Regions from separate parts of the Lysobacter sp. A289 genome, predicted to be linked through region 1. Evidence: predicted binding sites of a transcription regulator. Region 1 holds the regulator's gene; the other holds the start of a gene.
The links. Region 1 encodes FliA, which starts transcription of late flagellar genes. Its sites were predicted from a motif close to TAAAGTTTNNCNNNCNNNGGCCGATAA; they were not measured.

Region 1 (6,905 bases):
CTGCGGCGAGGCCAGGATGACCAGCAGCACGCGACGGTTGGCGTTACGGCCCTCGCCCGTGGTGTTGTCGGCCACCGGCTGGTATTGGCCGTAGCCAACCATGGCCAGTCGTGTCGCCTCCACCCCGGCATCGATCATCTCGTGCACCACGCTACCGGCGCGCGCGGCCGACAATTCCCAATTGGAAGGGAAGCGCGCGGTGGCGATCGGCACGTCGTCGGTGTATCCCTCCACCCGCACCGCGTTGGGTTCATCGCGCAGGACGTGGGCGAGCTTGCGGATGGTTTCCACCGCCAGCGGACTGGGTGTGGCGATGCCACTGGCGAACAGGATGTCACTCTGGATCTCCACCTCCAGGAACATCGGCCCGCGCCGCACGGTGACCAACTTCTCGCGCACCAGTTCCGACAGGGCGTCCTGGATACGCTGCCCGAGCAAGTGCAGGTCAGTCTGACGCCGGTTCTCGACCTCGATCGTTGCCGCTGCGGCGGCCGCGGCCTGCCGGCTGCGCGCCTGCTGGCCGAAGGTTGGCATGTCCAGCACTTGCAACATCCGCGGCGAGTTGATCGGGGTGGCGGCGGCCGGGCCGGCCTTGGAGGCAGCGGTCTGGATCGACGGACGGTCGAAGGAGGAGCCGCGCAACTGGGTCTCGCCAAGCTGGATCGGGCTGATGGTTCGCGGTGCGCCGCCGAAGGCGGAGGACAAGGAGTCCGCCAGTACCCGGTACTTGCCTTCATTAAGCGAGGAGATCGCGTACATCACCACGAAAAATGCCAACAGCAGCGTCAACAAGTCGGCGTACGGGATTGCCCATGCTTCGTGGTTCTGATGTTCCTCATGCTGGTGTCGGCGTGCCATCTCAGTGTACGAAGCCGTTCAGCCGGATCTCGATGTTGCGCGGATTCTCGCCCTGGGCGATGGCGATCAGGCCTTCGATGATCATCTCGCGTTCTTCGGTCTGCTGGTTGATCAGGCCCTTGAGCTTGCTGGCGGCCGGCAGCAACGCCAGGTTGGCGGTGCCGATGCCATAGATGGTGGCAGTGAACGCGGCCGCGATGCCGGCCCCCAGCTTGCTGGGATCGGCCAGGTTCTTCATCACCGCGATCAGGCCCATTACCGCACCGATGATTCCCAGGGTGGGTGCGTAGATGCCCATGCCCTCGAACACCTTTGCCGCCGCCAGGTCGCGGCTGGACTGTCCGTACAGCTCGATCTCCAGCATCTGCCGAATCGTCTCGGGCTCCAGTCCGTCAACGACCATTTGCAGGCCCTTGCGGACGAACAGATCCTCTTGCGCGGCGATCTCGGGTTCAAGCCCGAGCAGGCCCTGGCGGCGCGCAACCGTGCTCCATTCGACGATCCGGCTGATCATTGCGGGGCGGTCATGTGCTGGCGGCAGGAACACCCAGCGCACGATCTTCATCGCACGCATGAAGGTGTCCATCGGTGTCTGCAACAGGATAGCGGCCAGGGTGCCGATGATCACCACCACGAATGCTGCCGGCGACCACAGTCCCGACAGGCCCGCGCCCTTGAGCAGGCTGCCGCCGACGAGGGCGAACAACGCAAGTGCGGTGCCGATGACGCTGAGTCTGTCCATACTGTCCGTTAACGGTGCTGGCCGGGATTACTTGAGTCGCGACGTGCCACGCACGCCGGTTCGATACAGTGCGTCCACGTCCAGGATCAGTGCCATCCGGCCGTCGCCAATCAGGCTGGCGCCGGCATAGCCCGATAACCCGCGCAAGGTGCGCGGCAAGGCCTTGATCACTACTTCCTCGCGACCGCGCACGCGGTCTACCGACAGGCAGAATCGCTGCTCGCCGGCTTGCAACACGACCACGGTGCTGCCCGCGGTCGCCTCGGATTCAACACCCAGCCAGCCGCGCAGGCTCAACAGCGGCACCGGTTGTTCGCGCAGGTCGAGCACCTCCTGTCCATCGATCGACATGGGCGCCCCGGGCAGCTGCGCAAGCACCTCCATTACCCGGACCAGGGGCAAGGCATAGACGTCGTTGTCGACCTCCACCAGCAAGGTCGGAAGAATCGCCAGGGTCAGCGGTACCTGGATTATGAAGCGCGAGCCGTGACCCGGTTCCGACTGGATCTGGACCCGGCCGGACAACTCGTGGATGCGTGATTGCACTACGTCCATGCCTACCCCGCGCCCGGACAGGTCACTGACCTCGGCGCGGGTGGAGAAGCCCGGCAGGAAAAGCAGTTGCAGGCACTCGTCCGGCGACAGTCTGGTTGCGGCGTCGGCATCGACCAGGCTCTTGCGCACGGCAATGTCGCGGATCCGGTCCGGGTCGATTCCGGCGCCGTCATCGCGGACCTCGATGACCACGTGGTCGCCTTCCTGCTGTGCGGACAAGCGCACGTGGCCTTGCTCGGGCTTGCCTGAGTTGCGGCGCGCCTCGGGTGACTCGATGCCATGGTCGATCGCATTGCGTACCAGGTGCACCAGCGGATCGGCCAGCGCCTCGACCAGATTGCGGTCCAGCTCGGTCTCCGCGCCAACGACTTCCAACTCGACATTCTTCTGCAGTTGTCGCGCGACATCGCGGGCGAGCTTGGGAAAGCGGGCGAACACGCGGCCGACCGGCTGCATTCGCGCCATCATCACCGCTGACTGCAGGCGCGAGGTCGCGCCGTCCAGCGCGCCGACCGCGCGATCGAGTTCCTCGTCATGCAGTCGCGGACGCAAGGTCTTCAGGCGGTTGCGCGCCAGTACCAGCTCCCCGACCAGGTTGACCATGGTGTCGAGGCGGCGCACGTCGACACGCACCGTCGGCTCGTCCTGGTGTGGCGGGGCGGCAGGCTTGCGCGGCTTTGGCGGGCTGGGCGCCGCCGGTTGAGCCGGTGGTGGCGCGGGCACGGCTTCAGGGATGGCCGCAGGCGGCTCCGGCGTCGCTGTAGGCGACACCACGCCGGGTGTGCCGCCGCTGCCGTGCAGGCTGTCGAGCAATGCCTCGAAGTCGAGCTCATCCAGGTCGCCGCCGCCGGGGGCGGCTGGCGATTTGATGTCGTGGTTTGCCGGAATTCCGGTTATGGCCGCATCGACCCGCAGGCTGTCGATCAATGCTTGGGGTGCGGGCGTCATCGGCTCGCCGGCGGAGACGCAATCGAGCATGTCGACCAGCAGGTCCAGGGCCTGCTGGGAGCCGTCGAAGGCAGCGGCATCCAGCACCGCATCGCCGGTACGTGCCAGGTTCAGTCGATCCTCCACCGCGTGGCAGATCGTCACCATGGCCGGGAAATCCAGGAACCCGGCGCCACCCTTGATGGTGTGGAAACCGCGGAACACCGAGTTCAGGCATTCACGATCGGCGGGCGCGTGCTCCAGTGCGACCATCTGCTCGCCAAGCTGATCGAGGATCTCGCGCGCCTCGACCAGAAAGTCGGCGCAGATGTCGGACGCGGTGTCCATGCCGCTATAGCCCCAGCGACGACAGCAGTGTGTTGGCGTCGTCCTGGCTGACCGGCTCCGGATCCAGGCCGGCGATCGCGGGGCCGTGGCCACGGTTGGAAGCTTGCGGTGCAATGCCGGACTCCTCCTGGCCGACCACCTCACCCAGCCCGACGTGCACGGCGCGTACCAGCGAGACCACGCGCAGGATGATCTGCCCGGTAAGGTCCTGGTAGCCCTGGGCGGCGGTCAGCTCCGACAGTCGCGAGCGGATGCCGAGCATGGCATCGCGTTGCGTATCGTCCAGCGGCGTGGGCAGCTGGCGCAGGAGCGCGCTGCACTCATCGACCAGGTCCAGTGACCGCATGCTGGCGCGTTCGGTCAGGGTGACCACATGCTCCAGCCGAGCGCAGGCGTCGGGCAGCGAGGTCGCGCTGGGTTGCTCGTGGCCATCCTCGCCGAACGCCTGCTCCAGTTCGCGTGCAAGTCGGGACAGCCCCTGCACGAATGGTTGGGTACGCCATTGGATCAACTCATCGACGTTCTCTCGCCAGCCGTCATGGTCGTCGTTTTCCAATGCCCAGAGCGCGGCGTGCAGGCGTTGGGTGATGACCTGCCGGTCGTCGCTGTTCACGCGCCCGCCCCGAGGCGCTCGAATACCTTGCCCAACTTGTCGCCCAACGTCGCGGCGGTAAACGGCTTGATGACGTAGCCGTTCACGCCGGCTTGCGCGGCTTCGATGATCTGCTCGCGCTTGGCTTCGGCGGTGACCATCAGTACCGGCACCTTGGCCAATGCGGGATCCTTGCGGATCGCCTTCAGCAGGTCGATGCCGGGCATGCCGGGCATGTTCCAGTCGGTGATCACCAGGTCGAAGCTCGCCTTGTTCAGCTCTACCAGGGCGGTGGTGCCGTCGTCGGCTTCGGCCGTGTTGGTGAAGCCAAGGTCGTTGAGCAGGTTCTTGACGATGCGACGCATCGTGGAGAAGTCGTCGACGATGAGGATGCGGATGTTCTTGTCCATGGGTCTGGAGGCACTCGGGAAGCGGTTGAAAATGATGATTCGATTGCGGCGATGGTTCAGCCACTCGGGTCCATGGCGGTGTCGCGCCACTCGCCCAGCCGCGCGCGCAGCCGCAGCATTGACTGGCCGTGGATCTGGCACACGCGTGACTCGCTGATCGACAGCACGGCGCCGATCTCGCGCATGTTCAGCTCTTGCTCGTAGTACAACGACAGCACCAGTTGTTCGCGCTCGGGCAACTCGCCAATGGCACCGCCGAGCGACTCCCGGAACTCGCCATAATCGAACGCGCGTGCAGGGTTGGCATCGCCAGGGGCGGCCACGCGCGGTTCGCCGTCGTGCTCGTCGGTGTGCGCGTCAAGGCTGATCAACTGGCCGCGTGAGGATTCCTCCAGCATGCGGTAGTACTCATCCAGGCCGATCTCCAACTCACCGGCAACCTCCTGCGCGGTGGCGGCGCGGCCGGTGGCCTGCTCAATCCGGCGGGTCGCGGCGATCACGTCGCGATAGCGGCGATGTACCGATCGCGGCACCCAGTCGCCACGCCGGATCTCGTCGATCATCGAGCCGCGGATGCGGATCGACGCATACGTCTCGAATGCCGCGCCCTGGTCGTCCTGGAAGTTTCGTGCAGCGTCCAGCAAGCCGAGCATCCCGGCCTGGATCAGGTCGTCGACCTCGACGCTCGACGGCAATCGTGCCGCGAGGTGGTGGGCAATGCGACGGACCAGTTCGCCGTGGCGCTCGACCACTTCGGATGCATCCTGGCGGGGCAGGCTGGCGCGATAGGCAGCGGCGGCATGGCTCATGCGATGGCACTCCTGGCAGGTGTGATCAGGCGCTCCATGTAGAACTCGACATGCCCGCGCGGACCTTGCGGGGATTGCCATTGGCCGGCGCGGCGGGCGATGTCACGGAATGCCATCGCCGAAGGACTGGACGGGAACGCCTGGGTTACCGCTTCCTGGCGCTGGATGGCGCGGCGCAACCATTCGTCGCGGGGAATCGCGCCCAGGTAGTTCAGGGTCACGTCGAGAAACTTCGATGCGACCCGCTCCAGCTTGCCAAACAGCTGGCGGCCCTCGCCGGGGTTGTGCACCTGGTTGGCCAGCACCTGGATGCGACTGACCCCGCGGTCGCGATTGAGCACCTTGATGAGCGCATAGGCATCGGTGACCGAAGCCGGCTCGTCGCACACCACGACGATCACGTCCTGCGCGGCCTGGCAGAAGGTCAGCACGCTGTCGGCAATGCCGGCGGCGTTGTCGATCACCATGGCGTCGATTGGCAGGTCCAGCTGGCTGAAGGCATGCACCAGACCAACATGCTGTTGCGGCAGCAACTCAACCATGTGGCGCTTGCCGGAGGCAGCGGGCACGACCCAAAGGCCACCCGGGCCTTCCAGCAGGGTGTCGCGCAGTTCGCAGCGCTCGGCGAATACATCGGCCAGGGTGAACCGCGGCGACAGGCCGAGCATGACGTCGACATTGGCCAGGCCCAGGTCGGTATCCAGCAACAAGGTGCGCTGGCCGGAGTTCTGCAGCGACATTGCCAGGTTGACCGATACGCTGGTCTTGCCCACGCCGCCCTTGCCGCTGGCCACGGCAATGACCCGGACCGGGGCCGCGCGCGCAGACGTTGTCGGCGTGGCGCCAGCAGGCTGCGCCATCATCGCGGGAACGGGTTGGAGGTCAGGCGATGGCATGGTGATCCTCGGTGACAAAGGGGTTATCGGCCGCACGGCGCAGTTTCTCCAGTTGCAGGACCAGGTTGGACGCATCGGCGGCCTCCAGATCCTCTGGAACGCTTTGGCCGTGGGCGGTGTAGGTCAGGCTCAGGCCGTTGCGGATGGCGACCGACAAGGCCGCGCCAAGGCGTCCGGTCTCATCGGTCTTGGTCAGCACCACGCCTTCGGGACTGGCCATCCGGTAGCGGCGGACCAGTTCACTCATGTCATGGGGGTGCGCGCTGGCGGGCAGTACCAGCAAGCTGCGCAACTGGCGGGTGGCACGCAGCCAGGTGATCTGGCTGAGCAGCGCGCGGTCACGGGCGCCATAACCGGCGGTATCGACCAGCACCAATGGATAGTCCTGCAACTGGGCCAGCGTCTGGGCCAGGGCTTCCGGCCCGTTCGACTCGCATACGGTGATGCCGAGGCGGCGTCCGTGTGCATGCAGTTGTTCGATTGCGCCCACGCGCTCGCTGTCAGTGGTCACCATGGCGACATCGCGCGCACGGTGGCGGGCGGCAAAGCGGGCCGCCAGCTTTGCCACAGTCGTGGTCTTGCCGGCGCCGGTGGGTCCGATCAGTGCGATCACGCCGCCGTCGTCGATGGGCTCGCTGCGGCTGATGGTCAGCATCCGTGCCAGCTCGGCGAGCATCGGTGCGCGCACCTTGTCCGGGTCCAGTGCCGGGTTGATCTTGGCGGCAATGGTCTGCGCCAGGGACTCGTCGCAGCCATACCCCAGCAGCA
Region 2 (6,905 bases), 100 kb from region 1:
CTTCAGGAACGCGCGTACCGCTGCTTCTGCACCCAGTTCGCCATGCTCCAGCTCGACACTCAGCATCGCGCCGAATCCGCTTTGCTGGCGAGCAGCGACGGCATGACCCGGATGGCTCTCCAACCCCGGGTAATGCACCACGCGCACGGCTGGATGCGCATCCAGCAACTCGACCAGGGCGAGGGTATTTTCCTGATGCACGCGCAGGCGCGCATCCAGCGTGCGCAGACCCCGCAAGGTCAGGAAACTGTCGAACGGTGAACCGGTGATCCCCAGGCAATTGGCCCACCACGCCAACGCCTGGTGCACCTCGGCGTCTTTGGCGATCACCGCCCCGCCCACCACGTCGCTGTGGCCGTTGATGTACTTGGTGGTCGAATGCACCACCACGTCGGCGCCAAACGAGATGGGCTGCTGCAACGCGGGTGACAGGAAGGTGTTGTCGACCACCACCCGCGCGCCCGCCGCATGCGAGGCCTCGATCACGAAGCGCAGGTCGGTGATGCGCAGCAACGGGTTGGATGGCGTTTCGATCCATACCAATGCCGGGCTTTGCGCCAATGCCTCGCTGAGCGCGCGCGGATCGGTCAGGTCGACCGTGATCAACTGGAACGCGCCCTTGGTTGCCAGCGCATCAAACAACCGCCAGCTGCCGCCATAGGCATCGTGCGGTACCACCAGCCGGTCGCCGGGCTTGAGCAATGCGTTCAGCACCAGGGTGATCGCGGCCATGCCGGTCGCGGTGATCACACCGCCGGCGCCACCCTCCAGCTCGGCCAGTGCCTCGCCGAGCAGGTCGCGGGTCGGATTTCCGCTGCGGGTGTAGTCGTAAGTGCGCTTGTCGTTGAAGCCGGCAAAACTGAAGTTGGACGACAGCACCAGCGGTGGCGTCACCGCACCAAACGCGGGGTCACGGTCGATGCCGGCACGCACCGCGGTGGTGACACGATGACCGCCACGGCAGTCCAGCGAATGCAGGCTCATGCCGATGCCCGCGCGTCGGCTTCAATGGATGCCTGGGCATCGGCGACATCCAGCAACGCCTCGCGCAGGATGCGGTCGATCGCTTCGGGTTCCTTGAGGAAGGCATCGTGGCCGTACAGCGACCGCAATACCTGCAGGCGGGTCTCGCCGCGCAGGCGCTCGACCAGCTCATAGGCGTCAGCCACCGGGACCAGCCGGTCCTCGGCCACCGCGACCACGGTCACCGGCACCCGCACCGTTTCCGGTGACAGCGCCTGCAGGTCGATCGACTCGGACAAACGCACGAACGCGGTCGCGGCGGTGCGGCTGGCGTAGCGGTTTCCGCAGTGCTCCAGATAGTCCTCGGCCGCGACCCGCACTTGGCCATTGACCACCTTGGCGGCGCCAAAACGGCCGTCGAACTCATCCGGCGTGCGGTAACTCAGGATCGCCAACTGACGCGCCAGCGCCAGTCCGTGGGTGTCGTCGCATTGCAGCGCACCCAGCGTGACCGCACGTCGCTGCAACGCGCGCCACGCGCTGGCATAGGGGTGGGAACGATGGCAGCCGCTGATCGCCACCAACCGGTGCAGGCGGTCCGGGTACAAGGCAGCGAACTGCAGGCCGACCATGGCACCGTAGGAGCAGCCGATGAAGGCGGCCAGCCGCTCCACGCCCAAGCCATCCAGTAGCGCCGCAACCGCATCGGCCTGGTCGGCCGGGTCGATCGGTGCGTCCAGCGCACCGTCACTGCCGACCCAGTCGAGGGACAAAATGGCGTGATGCCCGGGATTCAGCGCACGGTCTGGCCCGCACTGCGCGTCCCACCAGCCGGCGTCACCGAAGGTCGCACTGGCCGCGACGTGGCGGTCGGCGGAAATGCCGCCGGCCACCAGCACCACCGGCAACCCGGGATCGCCGATCCACTCATAGCGCACCACCAGCGCGCGCCGGCCGGAATGGCGCAAATCAAGCTCGACCTGGATCTCGCCACGTCGGGCATGGCCAGCCGCAGCGGTATCGGTTGAGACGGTCAGGGGCGACGGGGTGTCCGCCAGGGCGGCATCGTCGTCGCAGTCGGAAAGAGACGGGGTGGCAAACGGGGCAAGTTGCAGGCTCATGGCGGCTTCCGGAGTGGCGGGAGCCATCGAGCAGGATGGCCGGCACACCCCGAGGGCGAGCCGGACAACCATCTTTCGGTGACCGGCCAGAGGACCGGGTACCGCAGGAATTGGCACCTTCGCGCCGCTTGCGCTGCGCTGGGTTGCCCCGGCTTCAAAGGGCCTGTCCCTCTGCCGGTCTCGATGGATGCGAAAGAGTCTGCCAGCGTACTTTCAAAGTGTCAATCGCTTTATCCGGATCAAGCGATTGATAAAATTCTCCGGTCACGGAAATCTCGGCGCTGCCGACAAACCACTACACTGCCGCCCCATCGCCACCCGCCCGACGAAGATACCGCCGCATGATCTGTCGCCTGCTTGCCATCGCCTGCATCGCGCTCCTGCTCAGCGCATGCGCCACGGCCTCCCTCCCGGCAACCGGGCTTCACACCGTCGCAGAGCGCTACGTCTCCGAGCCGTATGCGAAAGCCGAGCTGGACTCGCTGGCGACCTGGCGCGCACACGACGGCAAGACCTGGTTGATCGCCAGCGCCAAATCGACCCACGAGCTGATGGTGTTCGATGTCGACAGCGGCACCTTGATGCGCACCATCGGCGGCAAGGGCAAGAACACTGGACAATTCAACCGGCCCAACGGCGTCGCCGTGCATGGCGACCGCCTGTTTGTCGTGGAACGCGATAACCACCGGCTGCAGGTGTTCGACCTGCCCGGGCTGCAGCCCGTCGCAAGTTTCGGCGAGGACGTGCTGCGCAGTCCCTACGGCCTTTGGATCAACGGCACCGCACCGGGCGAACTGGATATCTACGTCACCGACAGTTTCATGTACGGCGAGCATTACGACATCGTGCCGCCGCTGCCCGAGCTCGACCAGCGCGTACGCCGCTTCCGCGCGCAGACCGATGCAATCGGTGAATTGCAGATCAATTACCTCGGGTCGTTTGGTGAGACCCGGGGGCCCGGGGCGCTGCAGGTGGTCGAGTCGATTGCCGGCGACGCCGCCCACGACCGCCTGCTGATTGCCGACGAGCATCACTCCGGCAACCAAAGTCGCCGCATGTCCACCTTGCGCGAGTACACCCTCGACGGCCGCTACACCGGCGTCAGCCTGCCGTCGGGCACGTTTGCTGCCGACGCCGAGGGCATTGCCTTGTGGCCGTGCCGCAATGGCGCCGGTTACTGGGTTGCGGTCGACCAACACGACCCATTGACGAGCTTCCACGTGTTCGAACGCAACAGCCTGCGTCCGGTGGGCAGCTTCCAGGGCCAGGTGACCTCCGGTACCGACGGCATTGCCTTGCACGCCGCCAGCACGCCGGCATTTCCTGATGGCGTGCTGGCCGCCGTGCACGACGACCGGGCGATAGCCGCATTCGACCTTGCGGACATCGCCAGCACCCTCGGCCTTTCCGCGGATTGCACGGGCACCCGATGAAGCGCTCCCGGCGACTGGTACCGGGCTTGGCGATCGCGTTGATGAGCATCGTGCCGCTCGCCCTCGCCGGCACCCTGTACCGCTGGACCGATGCCAACGGTGTCAACCATTACGGCGACCGCCAGCTCCGGGACACCCCTCCCAAAATGCAGAGCGGCAGGATTCCGGCCTTCGTCGAGCCCGCGGCGATCGCCCGGCTGCGGATCGAGGCACGCGGCAGCGAGTACTACGTCTGGGCCGACAACCAGCTGAGCGGTCCGATCGAGGTGATGCTGCATTACCGGCACCACCGCAACACCACCAGCGATCCCGCACTACCGGCGCGAGCGACGGTTCCCACCGGCGGCAGCACCGTAGTGTCGGTACTGCGAGCAACAAATCCGGGCCAGCGGGTGGATTTCGACCTGCGCATGGACAGCCTGCCGGGCAACCCGAGCGCGGCACCTGGCGATACCACCTACCTGCTGCCGGTGGCGCGCGACACCCCGGAAATCGACCAGGGCTATGGCGGAACCTTCAGCCACGACGACCCGGAAAATCGCTATGCGGTCGACTTCGCTGTACCGGTCGGGACACCGGTACTGGCGGCACGTGGCGGCGTGGTGATGCAACTGGAAGAGGGCTTCGAACGCACCAGCCTGGACCGGGATGCCTACGCCGGTCGCGCCAATTTCATCCGGCTGCTGCACGACGACGGCGCGATGAGCCTGTACGCCCACCTGCAGGTCGATGGCGTGCTGGTCCACACCGGCCAACGCGTCACCGCCGGCCAGCAAATCGGCCTGTCGGGAAACACCGGCTTCACCACCGGCCCCCACCTGCACTTCGCCGTGCAGGTGAACCGGGGCATGCGGCTGGTCTCACTGCCATTTCGGATGGAGGGCGTCGAGATTGAACCATCGCGTCCCGCCGCTGCATTGAGCAGCGACGTCTCCGGATGGTGACCGCGATGCCGGCTCAGGCCGCTTCCGCCTGGCCCAACTCTTCGGACATCACCCGCCACTTGGGAAGTTTGTCGAGCATGCCGACCGCGTGCAGGTAGCTTTCGTCCACCGGCGTGTCGCGCACCAGCGCGGCGGCGACATGCACCGCGCCGGTGACCCAGAAACCGGTGGAACGCATGCGGCGTGGCCGGGATTGATGGGCCACGGCCTCCACGATGGGCATCGGCAGCCCCCACAGGCCAAGCAGGTATGCGCCGGCCTCGGCGTAACCCGGACTGGCCGCACTGATGTCCGCATCGCCGTCAGGCTCGGATGCAAGTTCCGGGTCGGTCTCGCCACCAATGCCGGGTAACAGCAGGCCCACCTCGGCAAGCAGCCCGGCGGTGGCCGCCAACTCGGCGCTGGGGCCGGCCAGCAGTTTCCGGGCCAGGCGCGACGTGGCCAGCGCGCGCCATTGCATCGCCTCCCGGTCAACACTGGTGGTCTCCTCGTCGGATCCACCAAAGGCTTCACTTACCAGAACCAGTTGTCCCAGCATGCCCATTCCCAGGCGGGTCACCGCCGAGCGGATATCGGTAATCTCCCGTCCGGCGGAGAAAAATGCGGAGTTGCACAGTCGCAGCACCTTGGCCGCCAGCGCCGGGTCCTGTGAAAGCACGTAGGCGATCTCGGCCATGCTCACATCCGGATCGCCCATCAGCTGCACCAGTTCGATATACATCCGCGGCGCCGGCGGCAACGACTCGACCTGCCCGACACTTCGTTTGAGCTCTTCGTTGTCCAGCAACTCCCGCAGATCGATGAAACCCTCGACCGCATCGATCAGCTCACCGCCGTCCAGTGGTTTGTGCAGTACGCGGTGCGCGCCAGCCAGGGCGTGCATGGCCTCGCCACCCTGCCCACGCTCCAGCAGCAGGATCCGCACCGCATCGGGGTGCTTGGCCCGCAGCTCGGTCAGCACGTGGGAGCCATGCAAGCCCAGGTCCGTGACCAGTACGTCGACCGGCCGGCCCAGGGTAATGACGGCGGCAGCGTCAGCGACGCACTCAACCTGCCAATCCAGTCCGAAATCGGCAAGCACCAACTTCAGCTCATCGGCCTGTCCTGCATCCTCACCGGCAATAACTATGAACACTGATAATTCTCCATAGACGTGGCGAACGAAACGCCCGCCCAACCGGTGTAGCGGCCAGTGTCTTCCAGACTTTAGGCAAGTCCGGAACCCGGTCACATTCGCCAGCCCTATAGTTGCCCCCTTCCCCGCTCTGCTGACGTGCCCGTGCGCGCCGCCGCTCGCACCATCAGATGCTCAATGCCGCCCGACGCTGCTGGCGGAAGACGTTGACCATCAGGGTGATCATCAGCAGCAGTACCGCCACGATAAAGATACTCATGCCGAGGTAGTCACCACGCAGGCCCTGCTCGAAGTTGGCGGGCAACTGGCCGCCGTTGGGAATGAACTCCACCGCTGCCATGCCGGTGTAATGCATGCCGCAGACGGCCAGGCCCATCACCAGCGCACTGCCCACCATCTGCCAGCGGCCGCGCAAGTTGAAGGCCAGCCACAGCGCCGCAATCGACGCGACGATGGCAATGGCTACCGAGAGCGCGACCAGTCCGGTGTTGTACTCCATCGTGGCCGGCATCAGCATCGCCATCATGCCCAGGTAGTGCATCCCCACCACTCCCAGCCCCATGCAGACGCCGCCACTGACCAGCTTGGACCAACCAAAGGCTCCGCTGCCTGCCAAACCAAAGCCGAGCGAACAGGCAACCAGCGCAATCAGCGCCGACAGGACCGTCATTGGAATGTCGTAGGCGACCTCCATGCCGATGTCGCAGGCCAGCATGCCGAGAAAATGCATTGTCCAGATCGCACCGACACCCACGGCCGTGCCCGCAGCCAGCACGGCCCTCCAGCGCTGTCCTGCGCGCGCCCCGGGAATGGCCATGGCCAACTGCAAGGCCGTGAATGAGCCCAGCACGGCAACTACGTACGACAGTGCGACTAGAAAAAAACTGTAATCCTGATGTGCAGCATGCATGCCCAACCCCCTTTGGTCAGCGTCGGAACGACGGAGTACTCGCCGGCAGCGCCGGCTGGATCGCAACGGCGGAAACCGTCAGTGAGATATTTCGAACGTGCAGGCGTCCGCACCCGTGCTGCGGCAAAATGTCTCGCGCACGTAAACCCTTTCCCCCTGCACGGATTCGCTCAGCAATCCTTCCAGGTAGCCGCAGAAGAAGCGGCAGCTGCCCGACTCCACCCCGGGCTTCGCCAGCGGATGATCGGACAACCGCAGTTGTTCGCCCTGCAACTCGACCGGGGCCAATGCACGCAACGCCGGCAATCCGATGCGCTTGACTGCGTCGTGAAGCTGCAATTTCGCACCAAGGGAGAAATCACGCTTGTATACCCAAGCACCAGTGCGACGGCCCGCCAG

Region 2: ACW5DN_RS00870 (HDOD domain-containing protein) is a predicted target of FliA. The motif match lies at 5,644-5,670, and genes of this name have one in related genera.

The regions. Positions count from the first base shown of each region.
Region 1 covers NZ_JBSVRN010000001.1:80,184-87,088, forward strand. The annotation lists gene motD (flagellar motor protein MotD) at 1-858, opposite strand, end outside; gene ACW5DN_RS00370 (flagellar motor protein) at 860-1,600, opposite strand; gene ACW5DN_RS00375 (chemotaxis protein CheA) at 1,628-3,430, opposite strand; gene ACW5DN_RS00380 (protein phosphatase CheZ) at 3,435-4,043, opposite strand; gene cheY (chemotaxis response regulator CheY) at 4,040-4,432, opposite strand; gene ACW5DN_RS00390 (RNA polymerase sigma factor FliA) at 4,489-5,241, opposite strand; gene ACW5DN_RS00395 (MinD/ParA family protein) at 5,238-6,104, opposite strand; gene flhF (flagellar biosynthesis protein FlhF) at 6,124-6,905, opposite strand, start outside.
Region 2 covers NZ_JBSVRN010000001.1:184,698-191,602, reverse strand. The annotation lists gene metB (cystathionine gamma-synthase) at 1-984, opposite strand, end outside; gene metX (homoserine O-succinyltransferase MetX) at 981-2,084, opposite strand; SAM riboswitch class I at 2,150-2,274, opposite strand; gene ACW5DN_RS00880 (phytase) at 2,426-3,517, shown strand; gene ACW5DN_RS00875 (peptidoglycan DD-metalloendopeptidase family protein) at 3,514-4,461, shown strand; gene ACW5DN_RS00870 (HDOD domain-containing protein) at 4,475-5,596, opposite strand; gene ACW5DN_RS00865 (MHYT domain-containing protein) at 5,763-6,506, opposite strand; gene ACW5DN_RS00860 (V4R domain-containing protein) at 6,585-6,905, opposite strand, start outside.